2 regions of the Sphingomonas sp. AC435 genome follow, and region 1 is predicted to be linked to the other one. Evidence: riboswitches for the same ligand, from Rfam matches in the RefSeq annotation. Region 1 holds a riboswitch; the other holds the start of a gene.
The links. Region 1 has a riboswitch for cobalamin ahead of AC0CH8_RS04275 (DUF1852 domain-containing protein). Riboswitches for the same ligand answer to the same signal wherever they lie in the genome.
Positions count from the first base shown of each region.

Region 1 (7,512 bases):
GTGGGTGGTTAGTGGAACTAGCTGGCGAGTATCAGTGCGACGGATTGAACGAAAGCCGCGCCATCCCAGCGATTATCAGTGCACCGCCCGCAAGCGCAACGGCGGCAATCAGCCAAATAGCGACGAGAAAAAGCCTGCGAGCCATGCGGCCACGATGTTATCGGCTACGAGTGTCCGCAATTGGACGCAAGCTGCTGGGCTTCATCGCGGCCACCGCGACCCAGTATACGATATTCAGCGCGCAATTGCCTCCACCTGAAAGTGGACGCTCGTTCATCTGGTTTCAGGTGGCCGTATTTCCTTGTTCAGATCGGTAGGATCGATCCAGCAATGACGTCAGCCGCGGCCATCGAGGATCTCTCGTCGAACGATGTCCGCGCCGGCACTCAGCGCCTTCAGCTTGCCCCGTGCGACATCGCGCGATAGCGGAGCCATCCCGCAGTTGGTGGCGGCATAGAGCTTGTCGGGATCGACGAAGCGCAACGCGTTGCGCAGCGTGTCGGCGACCTGTTCCGGCGTCTCGATCGTATCGGTCGCGACGTCGATCGCGCCGACCATCACCTTCTTGCCGCGGATCAGTTCGATCAGGTCCATCGGCACGCGCGAGTTCTGGCACTCGAGCGAGATGATATCGATCTTCGACTTCTGGAGGTTGGGGAAGGTTGCCTCATACTGGCGCCATTCGGAGCCGAGCGTCTTCTTCCAGTCGGTGTTGGCCTTGATGCCATAGCCGTAGCAGATGTGGACCGCGGTTTCGGCCTTCAGCCCCTCGGCCGCGCGTTCCAACGTGGCGATTCCCCAGTCGTTGGCCTCGTCGAAAAAGACGTTGAATGCGGGTTCGTCGAACTGGATGATATCGACGCCGGTCGCTTCCAGCTCGCGCGCTTCCTCGTTGAGGACGCGGGCAAATTCCCATGCCAACTTCTCGCGGCTCCGATAGTGCGCGTCGTAGAGGGTATCGATCATCGTCATCGGACCCGGCAGCGTCCACTTGATCGGTCGATCGGTCTGCGCACGCAGGAAACGGGCGTCGTCGACGAAGACCGGTTTCGGTCGCGAGACGGCCCCGACGACCGTCGGCACGCTGGCGTCATAGCGGTTGCGGATGCGCACCGTCTCGCGTTTTTCAAAATCTACGCCGGCCAGATGCTCGATGAACGTCGTGACGAAATGTTGGCGGGTCTGTTCGCCATCGCCCAGGATGTCGATGCCCGCCTGCCGCTGATCATCGACCGCCAGGCGCAAGGCGTCCTGCTTGCCTGCGATCAGCTCCTCGCCCTCCAGCTTCCATGGCGACCACAGCGTCCCGGGCTGGGCGAGCCAGGAAGGCTTGGGCAGGCTGCCCGCGGTCGTCGTCGGCAACACGGTCGACATGATGCAAATACCTTCGTGTGCGTGAGGATTAGAGGCCGCAGGTCGCGGACCAGCGCTGGAGCGCGGTGGCATGCGGCTTGATGAAATGCTCTTCGGCGAACTTGCCCTGCTCGGCCGCGAGCCGGTTGCGCTCTTCGCGATCATAGACGATGCGAGTCAGCGAATAGTCCTGGTAGGTGAGGCTCGGCTGATAATGCTCCGCGGCCACGGAGTTCGCGTTGTAGATCTCGGGACGATAAATTTTTTGGAAGGTCTCCATCGTGGCGATGGTGCTGGCGAGTTCAAGGTTGGTATAATCGCTGACCAGATCGCCGATGTGGTAGAAGGCGAACGGCGCGACGCTGTGCGGGGGCATGAAGTACCGCACCTTCATGCCCATCTTCGCGAAATACTGATCGGTGGCCGAGGACTTTTCGTTGCGGTACTCGGCCCCGAGGATCGGATGCACGTTGGCGCTCCGATAATAGACTTCCTTGCTCGACACACTGAGGCAGATGACCGGAGGTTTGCGGAAGTTGTCGCGATACGCGCTCGACCCAAGAAAGTGCTTGAACAGATTGCCGTGCAGATCGCCGAAACCATAAGGCGCGCTGCCACCCCCGGCCTTGAGGTGGTCGGGCAGGACGACGCTGAAGTCGTAATCGCGCACATAAGACGAGAAGTTGTTGCCGACCATGCCATCGCTGCGCTCGCCGCTGGTCCTGTCGGTGACGGTGGTGTGCAGGATCTCGATCAGCGGGAACGCTTCGTCGTCGGCGCCGTCGCCCAGCGTGAGAGCGGCCGAAATGATCTTCACTTCCAACGTGTAGCGGTCACCCTTGGGATTATCCCAGTGCATCAGCGCGTTGAAGCGGTGGTCGATCATCGCCAGCGTGTTGCGCAGATTCTCCTGGCGGCGTTCCCCGCGCGCGAGATTGGCGAAGTTGGTGGTGATGCGCGTATTGTCGACCGGACGATAATCCTCGTCGAAGGGCAAGCTGCTGATCGAGAATGTGAAGCCGCTATTCGTCATGACTCACCCAGGTTTTGCGGGCAGAAGGTCAGGCGAAAGCGCGCAAGGCGTGAACAGGCCCGAAAGGCGCCAAGGCCACGGACCGTCGCATCAAGCGCGATCCACCGGAGGAACCCCCGTCCGAGGAACGTTATGGCGTCGATAGGCAGGTATCCTGGCTCACGGGTCAACGCGGTGGCTCCGGCCTTCCCAGGCTCCTTGCGGGAACCCAGTGACACGAATTGGAGCCGCCGCTCACCGCTTACAGTTGCGGGGGCAGCGCCGGATTCTGCCCTGAAGGGCACCACCGGCTTCCCGTCTTAGCCCCATCGCCATGCCTGGGATGGGGAACCTCGACATAACCGTTCAACACCATCGGTCCGATGCTGTCAATGCGATATAACGATATCCTTATATCTTTATATCATTGCGGGGTTCTTGTGAACGCGGCGCCGGTATCCGTGCGTGCACCGTCGGCACACCCGCCGACGTTTACCTCAAAGACGTTCTCAGCGACCGTACCAAGGTCGAGCTTCCTTCGCTGGATGAGGGAAAGCCAAGATTGAAAATGACTGCGATTCCGGTGCTGCTCCCGCAGATTGCCGCCGTCGAGTAGATAACCTGGCGGGAAAACGATGCCCTCGTATATTGTCAGTGCCGCCCTGCTACACGCCGAGCGTGCAATCAAAGGGGCCCGGTTCCGGACATTCGGGTATCCTAAAGACATCCCAGCTCCAGACGTTCGTTCAGCTAGCGGAGTCGCGTTCGGGTCGACTTCGCCACGCGCCGAATCGGGCGTAGAGCGTCGGCAGGACGAACAGGGTCAGCAGCGTCGCCGAGATGAGGCCGCCTATGACGACCGTCGCCAGCGGCTTCTGCACTTCCGCGCCGGCGCCGTGGCCGAGCGCCATCGGGACGAAGCCCAGACTTGCGACGAGCGCCGTCATGGCGACCGGCCGCAGGCGGGCGAGCGCCCCGTCACGGGCGGCCTGCACCCGGTCCATGCCACGCTCCATTAGGTCGTGGATGGACGACACCATGACCAGCCCGTTGAGCACTGCAATTCCCGACAACGCGATGAAGCCCACGGCGGCGGACACGGAGAACGGCATTCCCCGGAGGACCAGCGCCAGCACGCCGCCCACCAGCGCCAGCGGCACGCCGGTGAAGACGATCACCGCATCGCGCACCGAGCCGAGCGCCCCATAGAGCAGCAGCATGATCACCGCGAAGCAGACGGGCACCACGAGCAGCAGTCGGTCGCGCGCCGAGGCGAGATTCTCGAACTGCCCACCCCATTCGACGTACGTCCCCGGCGGCATCTTCACCTGTGCGTCGATGGCCGCACGTGCATCCGCCACCACGCCGGCGACGTCCCGGTCGCGCACGTTCGCCTGCACGACCACGCGGCGCTTGCCGTTCTCGCGGCTGATCTGGTCCGGGCCGTCGACGACTGCGATGTCGGCCACCGTCGACAGCGGCACGAAACGGCCCGCCGATGTCGGCACCGGCACCTGCGCCACTTCGGTCAGGTCCGACCGCGATGCTTCGGATAGGCGGATCACCACCGGGAAGCGGCGATCGCCCTCGAAGATCACACCGGCCTCGCGACCGCCGATCGCCGCGGCGACGGTGTCCTGCACATCGCCGGCGGTGACGCCGATCCGCGACATCGCCATGCGGTTGGGGCGGATGTCGAGCATCGGCAGTCCTTCGGTCTGCTCGACCCGCACGTCGACCGCACCACGCGTCTTGCGCAGAATGTCGGTAATGCGGCCGGCAGCGTCGTTCATGCCGCCGAAGTCGTCACCGAACACCTTGACCGCTATGTCCCCGCGGACGCCGGCGATCAGCTCGTTGAAGCGCATCTGGATCGGCTGGGTGATCTCGTAGGCGTTGCCGGGCAGCGTCAAGAGCTTCTTCTCCATCCGCTCCACCAGTTGCTCCTTGCTGAGGCTAGGGTCGGGCCACTCGGCACGCGGTTTCAGGATCACGAAGGTGTCGGTGGCGTTGGGCGGCATCGGGTCGGACGCGATCTCCGACGTTCCCGTGCGCGAGAAGGCGAAGCGGACCTCGGGTTGGCGCGCCAGCATCGTCTCGACCTGGAACTGCATCGCCTGGCTCTGGTCGACCGAGGTGCCGGGGATGCGGACCGCCTGCACGAGGATGTTACCCTCGTCCAGCTGCGGCAGGAACTCCTGTCCGAGCGTCGTGAACGCGACCCCGGCGAGTGCCAGCGCACCCACCGCGACGCCGAGAGTCACGGTCGACCGCCCCATCGCCTTGCCGAGGCCCGGCTCGTAGCGGCGACGGAGCCAGCCGATGATCCGGCTCTCCTTCTCGTCGACCGGTCGGCTGAGCCAGATGGCGATGGCAGCGGGCACGAAGGTCATCGACAGGATGAAGGCGAAGACGAGCGCGATGATGACGGTCAGCGCCATCGGCTCGAACATCTTGCCCTCGACGCCGGTGAAGGTGAGCAGCGGCGCATAGACGAGGATGATGATCGCCTGACCGTAGACGGACGGGCGGATCATCTCGCGCGCCGATGCCGCCACCAGATCAAGGCGTTGCCGGAGCGGCAGCGGCTCGGCTCGGCCGTGCTGCGCGTCGCCAAGCCGCCGCAGCGCGTTCTCGACGATGATGACGGCACCGTCGACGATCAGCCCAAAGTCGAGCGCGCCGAGGCTCATCAGATTGGCCGAGACGCCTGCGCGGAGCATGCCGACGCTGGTCAGCAGCATGGTGATCGGGATGACCAGCGCCGCGATCAGCGCCGCGCGGAAATTGCCGAGCAGCGCGAATAGCACGACGATGACGAGCAGCGCCCCTTCCGCGAGGTTGCGGGCGACCGTGGCAATGGTCGAATCGACCAGTTCGGTGCGGTCGAGCACCGGCTTGATCACCACATCGACGGGCAGCGCCCGGCCGATTGCCTTCAATCGTTCGCCGACCTTGGTGGACACGGTGCGGCTGTTCTCGCCGATCCGCATCACCGCGGTGCCGACGACGACCTCGTGGCCGTTCTCGGAAGCGGATCCCATGCGCAACGCCTGCCCGGTGCGGACGGTGGCGATCTGGCTCAGCAGGATGGGCACGCTCTCGCGTGTGGCGATCACGGTCCGCGCCAGTTCGTCGGCGTTGCGCACGCGACCATCCGCGCGGACGGCCAGCCCCTCGCCGTTGCGGTTGACGACGCCAGCCCCGGCGCTGGTGTTGGTGCGCTCGAGCGCTGTCGCGAGATCCTGAAGCGTGATCTTCATCGCCGCCATGCGCTGGATGTCGGGGACGACCAGATACTGCTTGGTGTAGCCGCCCAGACTGTCGACGCCGGCGAGGCCGGCGCTGCTCTTCAGCTGCGGGGTGACGATCCAGTCCTGGACGGTGCGCAGGTAGGTCGCCTTGTCGGCGGCATCGACGAGGTGGTCGCCCTCCGGCGTGATGTAGCTGCCATCCTTCTGCAGGCCGGGCTCGCCATTGCGATGGTTGACCTGGTCGAGCTCGCGATATTCCACCGTCCACATGAAAATGTCGCCGAGCCCGGTGGCGATCGGCCCCATCTCCGGGTTCACGCCCTCGGGCAGGCTCTCCTCCGCCGTGCGTAGCCGCTCGGCGACCTGCGACCTCGCGAAATAGATGTCCGTCTTCTCGTCGAAGACGGCGGTGAGCTGAGCGAAACCGTTGCGACTGAGCGACCGGGTATGTTCGAGGCCGGGAATGCCGGCGAGCGCAGTCTCGACGGTGAAGGCAACCTGCTTCTCGATCTGGTCGGGCGAAAGTGCCGGCGCGACGACGTTGATCTGCACCTGGTTGTTGGTGATGTCGGGGACGGCATCGATCGGCAGCCGCTGGATCGCGAACAACCCGGCGAGTGCCGCGGCGACGGTCAGCAGCAGGACGAGCCAGCGCTTCTCGACGGCGATGGTGACGATACGGGCGAGCATGACCTAGTCCTCGTCCTTCGCTTCGACCTTGCCAAGTTCGGCCTTGAGCGTGAAGCTGTTGGTGGAGGCGATGCGCTCCTCGCCGGTCAGGCCGGCGGTGACGGTGACCGAGCCGCCGTTGGTGCGGCCGAGCGTCACCGGAATGGCTTTGAAGCCGGACGGGGTTCGGACGAAGACATGCGGCTTGTCGCCGATCATCTGCACGGCCGCCGATGGCACGGCGACGCTGCGATCGCCGGTGGCCGGCAGCAGCACCGACACGCTGACGTTCTCGCCGACGCGCCATGTGCCGCCTGCGTTGTCGATGGTCGCGATCACCGGCACCAGCCGGGTGGTCTCGTCGAGGATCGGCGAGGCGAAGGTCACGCGGCCTTCCTGACGCCGCCCCGCCGACGTCACTTCGACGCGCGCGCCAGGCGCGACGCGCCCGGCATCTGCCGGCACCAGCGACATCGTCACCGACACCTTGCCGAGGTTCGCGACCCGGAAGATCTCGGCGTCGGCGGCGATCTGCTGGCCGAGCGTCGCCGAGCGGGCGATCACTTGACCGGTGATCGGCGAGCGGACGGTGATGCGGTTGAGCGCCCCACCGCCACCACCGGTGGCCGACAGTTGCTGACGGGCGAGACGTAGCGCGATGTTCGCCTCGGTCGCGGCGGTGCGGGCAGCGACGAGGTCCTGCTCGGGCGACACGCGTTCCGCGAACAGGCGCTGCTCGCGACGCAGGTTCGACTGCGCCAGCGCCGAGCGGGCGCGCGCCGCTTCCACCTCGGCGTTGAGGCTTGCGGCCTCCCGGCTCTCGATGATGGCAAGCGTATCGCCGCGTCGGACCGGCTGGCCGAGATTGCGCGTCAGAGAAACGAGGCGTCCGCCGATGGCGGCCGAGACCACCTGCACGCCCTGCGGGTCGCCCTCGATGGTCGCGGGGAGCTCGATCGCGCCGGCCACGCCGCCGACGGTTGGGCGGCTGACCTCGATGCCTGCGTCGGCGATCTGCTGCGCGGGGAGCGTGGCGCTCATCGGATCGCCGGTGGCTACCTCCTTGGTCTCCCCGGCTTCGCCGGCGTTTTCCGCGGGCTCCGCCGACCGGCCGCAGCCAGAGATGGCGAGCGCCAGGACGGTCGGCATGGCAGCCTTCATGATGCGGTTCATCGTTGATCGTCCTTGGGCAGCGGCGCGGCGGCGGTCAGCCGTTCCAGACGT
Region 1 covers NZ_CEEDCJ010000002.1:139,473-146,984, forward strand. The annotation lists gene AC0CH8_RS04270 (methionine synthase) at 337-1,374, opposite strand; gene AC0CH8_RS04275 (DUF1852 domain-containing protein) at 1,403-2,386, opposite strand; cobalamin riboswitch at 2,512-2,736, opposite strand; gene AC0CH8_RS04280 (efflux RND transporter permease subunit) at 3,112-6,309, opposite strand; gene AC0CH8_RS04285 (efflux RND transporter periplasmic adaptor subunit) at 6,313-7,461, opposite strand; gene AC0CH8_RS04290 (TolC family protein) at 7,458-7,512, opposite strand, start outside.

Region 2 (7,512 bases), on a different contig from region 1:
AGCCTGTGGACCGCCGATGCGGAGCATTACCGCGAGTCGATCGATGACGAATGCCTGATGGTCCTGCCGACGCCGCCCTTCGTCATGAGCGGAGCGCAGGCGATCGAGGCGGTCGCCTCGACGCCGCGCTGGTCTTCGGTCGAACTCACCGAGCGGCAGGTTTCCCGTCCTCAGGAAGGCCTGATCGTCGTCGCCTATCGCGCCCGCGCCGAAAAGGATGGGGAGGGCTACGAGGCGCACTGCACCTCCACCTATCGATGGCTGGCCCATGAGGTCTGGAAGGTCGTCCAGCACCAGCAGACCCCGCCGCTGACGTCGACGGTGGGCTGATCCCGGACTGGCAATGTTGGAGAAAGCGGATCATGCCATGATCCGCTGTTTCTCATCGTTGCCGGTCCCCTCTCTCCCGTCATGGCGAGCGAAGCGAAGCCATCCAGGCCAGGACGCGCGGTTCTGGATCGCTCGCCGCTTAACTCCTCACCGTGAGGGGGACGAATGCACGACACGGGTCACGCGGATCGGGTTTCGGCACAGCGTCGCGAAACGCCGCATTGGACTAACCTTAGCCTAACCTTCCAGCATCGCGGTGAGTGCGGGCGTCAGCCGTTCGCCATCATCAGTCAGAATTCTGGCAGCGATCCCATGCACTTCCGCAATTGCGAGGGTGGCCGGCCCGCCCACCGTCAGCGCCGTCGCCCAGGCATCCGCGATCATCGCCGACGGATGCAGGACGCTGACCGACTTTACGCCGCGATCCGCCGGCCGCCCCGTCCGCGGATCGAGATTGTGATCGCCGCGCCGGTAATTGCCCGATGTCGCCACTGCCAGCCCGTGCAGCGCCACGCGTAGCGGCTCGACCTTCACGCCCGGCGGAATCTCCAGATCGACCCACCACGGCTCGCCGTCAGGGCGGACGCCACGGCCGACCAACTCGCCACCGATCTCGACCAACACATGCCGCACGCCGCGCTCCGCCAGCATGTTCGCCACCGCATCGACGGCGAACCCTTTGGCGATCCCCGAAAGATCGAGCGCCAGCCCCCCCGGCTGGTACAGCTGCCGCGCGGCCGGGTCGAAGCGCAGCCTCTGCCAGCCTGACACTCGCATCGCCGCATCGATCGCCGCCTCGTCTGGTAGGTCGGGCACCGGTTCCGGACCAAAGCCCCAGAGATCGACCAACCGCCCGAACGCCGGATCGCAGGCACCGTCCGTGATCTCGGCGATGCGCAGCGACGCTGCGATGACATGCGCGAAGTCGGGCGGCAGAACGGTCCAGGTTCCCGCCGCCGCCCGGTTGAACCGCGACAAATGCGAACCCGCCTCCCAGTGGCTCATCTCCGCGACGATGCCGTCCAGCCGCGCGACGACCGCCGCCCGGATCGCTATCAGGTCGCATCGCGGCGGCGGGACCAGACGCACGCTCCACGTCGTGCCCATCGTCTCGCCGCCGAGATCGACGACCAGCGCATTCGGGTCCAGCCCGACGAACGCTGCCGGATCGATCGCCGCCGGGACGGCGATCAGCATGGAATCGGACGCATCAGGGCGTCAGCACTTCCAGCGTCGTGACATAGCTCATCCGCCGCTGCGTCGCGCGCGGCGTCGTGGTCTTGGCGTCGGTCGCCGTCGCGTTCAGCCAGTACATGCCGGCGCCTGGCCACGTCACGCTCAGCACACCATCCGCGCCGGTGGTCAGCTCCATCGCGCCCTCGGCATCCCGATAGCGCTTGCCGCCAGGAATGACGGTGACCTTCAGGTTCGCGGCGGCCTTGCCGTCGATCAGGAACCGGAACTTCGCCGCCTCGCCCGACACCAGCTCGTCCGGATGCGTGATCGGGGCCATCTCCAGCCCCGTGTTCGTCGGAGCGAAGACGGTCGTGGTCGGCTCGCCCGCCGTCACGAAGATCTCGTTGCGGGTCGAGCTTTCGGTCAGCTTCACGTCGGTCGCATCGGCGGGAATGTCGGCGACGGTCAGCGGCGCGGGCATGCCGGGACGCGGCGGCCCGCCACGGCCACCGACACGCTTCTCCTCGCCATTGACCTTGAAGCTGCCCATAACGCCCGACATCGCCGTGCCGATCTTCCACGTCCCCGGCTTGTTGAGCTGCACATCGAAGGTCGAGCGATAGCGGCCGGTCGACCCGTTCTGAAGCTGGCCGGCGCTGCCGTCCGGCTGCCACACCTTCATCTGCTCCAGCCGCAGCGGCTGGTGGTCGAAGAAGAACAGGTCGTTCGACACCGCGGCGTCGACCGTGACCCAGCTTTCCGTTCCCGACACGACGGTCGCGGAGGGGAGCATCCACATCCGGTGCGCGGAGGCGGCGGCGGGGATCGCCAGCGCGGTGGCGGCGATCATCAGGTGCGATAGCTTCATGGGAGTATCCTCAGCGAGTGACGGCAACGGCGCCGAGTTCGGACTTGCCCGTGGCGCGGCCACCGGCGGCGGTGATGGGCAGGGAGACGAGTTCGCGGCCTCCGGTCTCGCGGGCGGCCTCCACGTTCAGGACGTACTGGCCGGGCTTGATGTCGGCGGGCAGGGGGATGGTGTACTGGCCGGGCGTGCGCGTCGCGCCGCTGACACCGTCCGCCGGCAGCTTCAGCGAGCGGCCACCCTTGCGCCACCACGCGCGCAGGTCGGACAGCCACTTGGTGCCCGGCTCGTTTCCCTTCTTCTTCACGTCGTACCACACCGCCAGCGTCCGCGCCGCGCCGCCACCGACCGGCTCCAGCCAGATCGCGACATAGGGGCGGTGATATTCGGCGACGTTCAGGCGCGGCACGGTGACCGTGACGGTGCCCGCGACCGCCGGGGCGGATACCGCGCCGGCGAGCAGGACGAGGGAGGACGGACGCATCGGATGGAGCCCCTTAATGGATGAATACGATGGCGATAACGACCGGCAGCGCCAGCCCCACCGCGACGATCGGCCAGGTCGACGGCCGGCGATGCGCGTGAAGCTGGAGCAGCAGCAGCCCGGTCAGCGTGAACAGGATGCACGCCCCCGCGAACACGTCGATGAACCAGAACCACGCGGTGCCGGAATTGCGGCCCTTGTGCAGGTCGTTGAGGTACGACACCCAGCCGCGGTCCGTGACCTCCGCGGTGATCTTGCCGCTGCCCCGATCGATGCTGACCCACGCATCGCCGCCGGGGCGGGGCAGCGCCACATACACGTCGGCGTCGGACCACTCGCCCGGCTTGCCGGCGGGATCGAGATCGACCGAACGTGCAACCGCGGCAGCGACGGCGGGCGGCAGTACCGTGTCGGCGCTGGGCTTCACCAACTGCCTCAGCAGCGGTGCGGGCAGGGTGCCGGACTTTTCCGTCACTACCGGCGTAGCGCCGATCGATGCGGCATGGTTGAGCGTGATGCCGGTGATCGAGAACAACAGCATGGCGACGAGCGACACCGCCGCGCTGACCCAGTGCCAGGTGTGCAGTTGCTTCAGCCACCACGTCTTCCACTTGCGACGCGGCTTCCCCTTCGGTGCGGAGCTGCCGGACGCGGCGTGGATGGGCGTGACCTGATTCACCCCCGCCGACTACCGGTTCGTCGCGACTTGCTCAATAGCTATTGCGAGTGATTATCAAATTATTTGAGCTGCAACTCCAGCCCGGCCATCATCAGCAGCACAGTGTCGGCCGCCGCTGCCACCCGCTGGTTCATGCGCCCCGCGATGTCGCGGAACCGGCGGGCGAGCGCGTTGTCGGGCACGATCCCCATGCCGACCTCGTTGCTGACGAGCACGATCGGGCAGGGTGCAGCGGCCAGCGCCGCCAGCAGCCGGTCGGTCGCCGCATCGGCATCCGCGTCCGTTAGCAACAGGTTACTCGCCCATAGTGTCAGGCAGTCGACCAGCAGCACCGATCCCCCCTGCGCCTCCCGCCCGATCGCTTCAGGTAGATCGACCGGGCACTCCACCGTCCGCCACCCGGTGCCACGGTCGGCACGGTGGCGGGCGATGCGCTCGCGCATCTCGTCGTCGAACGCCTGTGCGGTCGCCAGATAGGTCCGCATGGGCGACGCGGCTTCGGCAATGGCCTGTGCCCGCGCGCTCTTGCCCGACCGTGCGCCGCCGATCACCAGCGTCACGCGTCCCACTTGCCCGATCCCGCCGCTGCTCATAAGGGGCCTATGCGACAGGTTCCCAGGAATGGGAATAATAGGGAATGCGGAAGCGGGGGAACGTCCCCGTCATCCGCAGCTGTCCCCGCAACTGTGACCGGACAGCGGTCGCTCCATTATGCCACTGGCCTCGGCCGGGAAGGCGGAGCGAGCGCGACGACCCGGGAGCCAGGAGACCTGCCTGTCGCGGTCGGTCCTTTGCGCGGACGGGGTGTTCAGCGCGATCGGGGAGAATTCCTCGCGAGACGGCATCGAACGGGGTGGCGCGCGTGGACTTGTCCGCGAGCGGCATCGTGCCTGTCGGTCTTCCGTCGGCGCGCGCGACCCCTTGTTGTTGACAGGGGAATATCGTGACCAAGACTTATCTATCGCTCATCGTCGCGCTCGCCGTGGCGGCACCCGCCGCCGCGCAGGAAATTCGCGACAACGCCAATGCCGTCACCACGCAGGGTAGTGCCGGCGACACGATCGTCGTCACCGCCAACCGTACCGCGACGCCGATCGGTCGGGTTGGCCAGTCGATCACCGTACTGGACGCCGACATCATCCGCGACCGTCAGGCCCAGTCGGTGTCCGACCTGCTGCGCACCGTTCCGGGCGTGACGATCGCGCGCAATGGTGGTGTCGGCACCAGCACGTCGGTGTTCATCCGCGGCGCGGAGAGCGACCAGACCGTCGCGCTGATCGACGGCGTGAAGCTGAACGATCCATCCTCGACCGGCGGCAGCTACAATTTCGGCAACCTGCTGATCGGTAATATCGAGCGGATCGAGGTGCTGCGCGGGCCGTCCTCCGTGATCTGGGGTAGTCAGGCGATCGGCGGCGTGGTCAACCTGATCACGACGCAGCCGACGGAGAAGCTGACCGTCAACGCCCGCGGCGAATACGGCTATCGCGACACCGCGCAGGGGGTGGTCAACATCGCCGGCAAGGCTGGACCGCTGTCGGCCAGCGCGGGCGGCGGCTACTTCCGCACCGACGGCATCTCCGCCTTCAACGAGGATCGCGGCGGCACGGAGAAGGACGGGTATCGCAACTACGGCGCGAACCTGAACCTGAACCTTGCGATCACCGACGCGATCTCGGTCGATGCGCGTGGTTATTATTCGAACGGCCGCGTCGGCATCGACGGCTTCCCCGCCCCGACCTTCGCGTTCGGCGACACGCGCGAATACGGGAAGACGCGCGACCTGATCGGTTATGGCGGGCTGAACGTCGCGCTGTTCGACGGAGCATTGCGCAACCGCTTAGGCTATGCGCGCACCGACACGCGCCGCCGCAACTACGATCCGGACGGCACGCCCGTCGAGACGTTCGCCGGCGACGGCGACAACACCCGCCTCGAATATCAGGGCGTCGCGGACGTCATGGACGCGGTGCAGGCGACGTTCGGTGTGGAGCGCGAAGTGTCGCGCTTCACCAGCAGCAGCTATGGCGGGCCGGAGACAGTCGGCCGGGCGCGCATCTTCAGCGTCTACGGGCAGGTGTCGGTGACGCCGGTCGTCGGTCTGACATTGACCGGCGGCGCGCGTCAGGACGACCACAATCTGTTCGGCGGCAAGACCAGCCTGGCGGGCAGCGGCGTCTATTCGCCCAACGGCGGCGCGACGACGCTCCGCGCCAGCTACAGCGAGGGCTTCAAGGCGCCCACCCTGTACCAGTTGCAAAGCGAATACGGCAACGCGGCCCTGACGCCGGAGCGCGCCAAGGGCTGGGACGCCGGCGTCACGCAACGCGCGCTGGACGGCGCAGTCGAGGCAAGCGCGACGTACTTCCACCGCAACTCGCGCGACCTGATCAATTTCATATCCTGCCCCGCGCCGCTCACCGGCATCTGCACCGATCGACGGGACGGCACCTACGACAATGTCGCGCGCGCGACCGCGGAAGGTGTCGAGGTTGGCATCACGCTGCGCCCGGTCGAGCCGCTGCGCTTTCAGGCGAACTACAGCTGGATCGATGCCGAGAACCGCTCCGCCGGCACCGCGAACTTCGGCCGCAAGCTGGTGCGCCGCCCCAGCCAGAGCGTGAACGCCTCGATCGACTATCGCTGGCCGTTCGGGCTGGAGACGGGGGCGACCGTGACCAGCGTCGGGTCGAGCTTCGACACCGCCAACAACTCCCGCAAGGTTCAGGGTTACGTGCTCGCCGACATCCGCGCCGCGATTCCGGTCACTGAACAGGTTCAGGTCTACGGCCGGGTCGAGAACCTGTTCGACGAGCAGTATGAGACGATCTTCCGCTATGGCACCTATGGCCGCGCCGCCTATGTCGGCGTCCGCCTGAGCTATTGACGGTGGACGCCGCCCGCGTCTCGATCGCGCCGTTCGCCGAGCATGGCGGACGGATCGATCGTGCGCGGGCGGCGATGCCGGCCGTGCGGGACTGGATCGACCTGTCGACCGGCCTCGCGCCGTGGGCGTATCCGGCAGTGATCGATATGGCAGCATTGGAGCGGCTGCCGGACCCGGCCGCTCTTGCCGCGCTGGAGCAAAGTGCTGCGGCGGCGTTCGGCAGCGATCCGGCACTGACGGTCGCGGTGCCGGGCAGCGATCTCGCGCTGCGGCTGCTGGGGCAGATGCTGCCCGGTCGCGCTGCCGTGCTGGGGCGCGGCTATTCCGGGCATGTGGCGATGTGGCCGGTGACGCCCGAGCGGATCGCTGCGCCGGAGAATTGCGACGCGGGCACCCTGATCCTGGCGCGACCGAACAATCCCGACGGTGCGATGATCGCGGTCGAGCGGTTGCCACGAACCGGCACGGTGATCGTCGACGAGGCGTTCGTTGATGCGACGCCGTCCGACAGTCTGGCTGGTGAGGAGACCCCGGGGCTGATCGTGCTGCGCTCGTTCGGCAAATTTTACGGGCTGGCGGGGCTGCGGCTCGGCTTCGTGATCGCGCCTGAGGGCGTCTGCGCCGGTCTGCGTCGCCTCCTCGGCGACTGGCCGATCGGCAGCTTGGCGATCGCTATCGGCACCGCCGCGTATCAGGACAAGGTTTGGCAAGATGCGCAGCGCGAGCGGCTGCACACGGCCGCGGCCCGCCTCGATGCGCTGCTGACCGCTGCCGGTCTGACGATCGCGGGCGGCACGGCGTTCTTCCGGCTGGTGGAGACGCCCGCGCGTGACCCGCTGTTCGCGCATCTGCTGGCGGCGGGCATCCTGACGCGCCCGTTCACCGACCGGCCGCACCATCTGCGGCTCGGCTTGCCGCGTGACGACGACTGGCCGACACTCACGAAGGCGCTGGCGCAATGGAGCGGATCATGACCGACGAAACCGAGGACTATTCCCGCCACAATGCCCGCATGGCGCGGGTCCAGGCGGCGCGCGCAAAGATTCAGGCACGGCACACGCTGGAGCGCGGCCTGCTGATCGTCCACACCG
Region 2 covers NZ_CEEDCJ010000007.1:22,814-30,325, reverse strand. The annotation lists gene AC0CH8_RS13585 (DUF4440 domain-containing protein) at 1-330, shown strand, start outside; gene AC0CH8_RS13580 (FAD:protein FMN transferase) at 568-1,527, opposite strand; gene AC0CH8_RS13575 (DUF4198 domain-containing protein) at 1,541-2,374, opposite strand; gene AC0CH8_RS13570 (DUF2271 domain-containing protein) at 2,385-2,855, opposite strand; gene AC0CH8_RS13565 (PepSY-associated TM helix domain-containing protein) at 2,869-3,516, opposite strand; gene cobU (bifunctional adenosylcobinamide kinase/adenosylcobinamide-phosphate guanylyltransferase) at 3,594-4,127, opposite strand; cobalamin riboswitch at 4,127-4,326, shown strand; gene AC0CH8_RS13555 (TonB-dependent receptor plug domain-containing protein) at 4,475-6,421, shown strand; gene AC0CH8_RS13550 (aminotransferase class I/II-fold pyridoxal phosphate-dependent enzyme) at 6,424-7,395, shown strand; gene cobO (cob(I)yrinic acid a,c-diamide adenosyltransferase) at 7,392-7,512, shown strand, end outside.
Region 2: linked by a shared signal. The riboswitch ahead of AC0CH8_RS13555 (TonB-dependent receptor plug domain-containing protein) and the one ahead of AC0CH8_RS04275 (DUF1852 domain-containing protein) in region 1 are both predicted to bind cobalamin.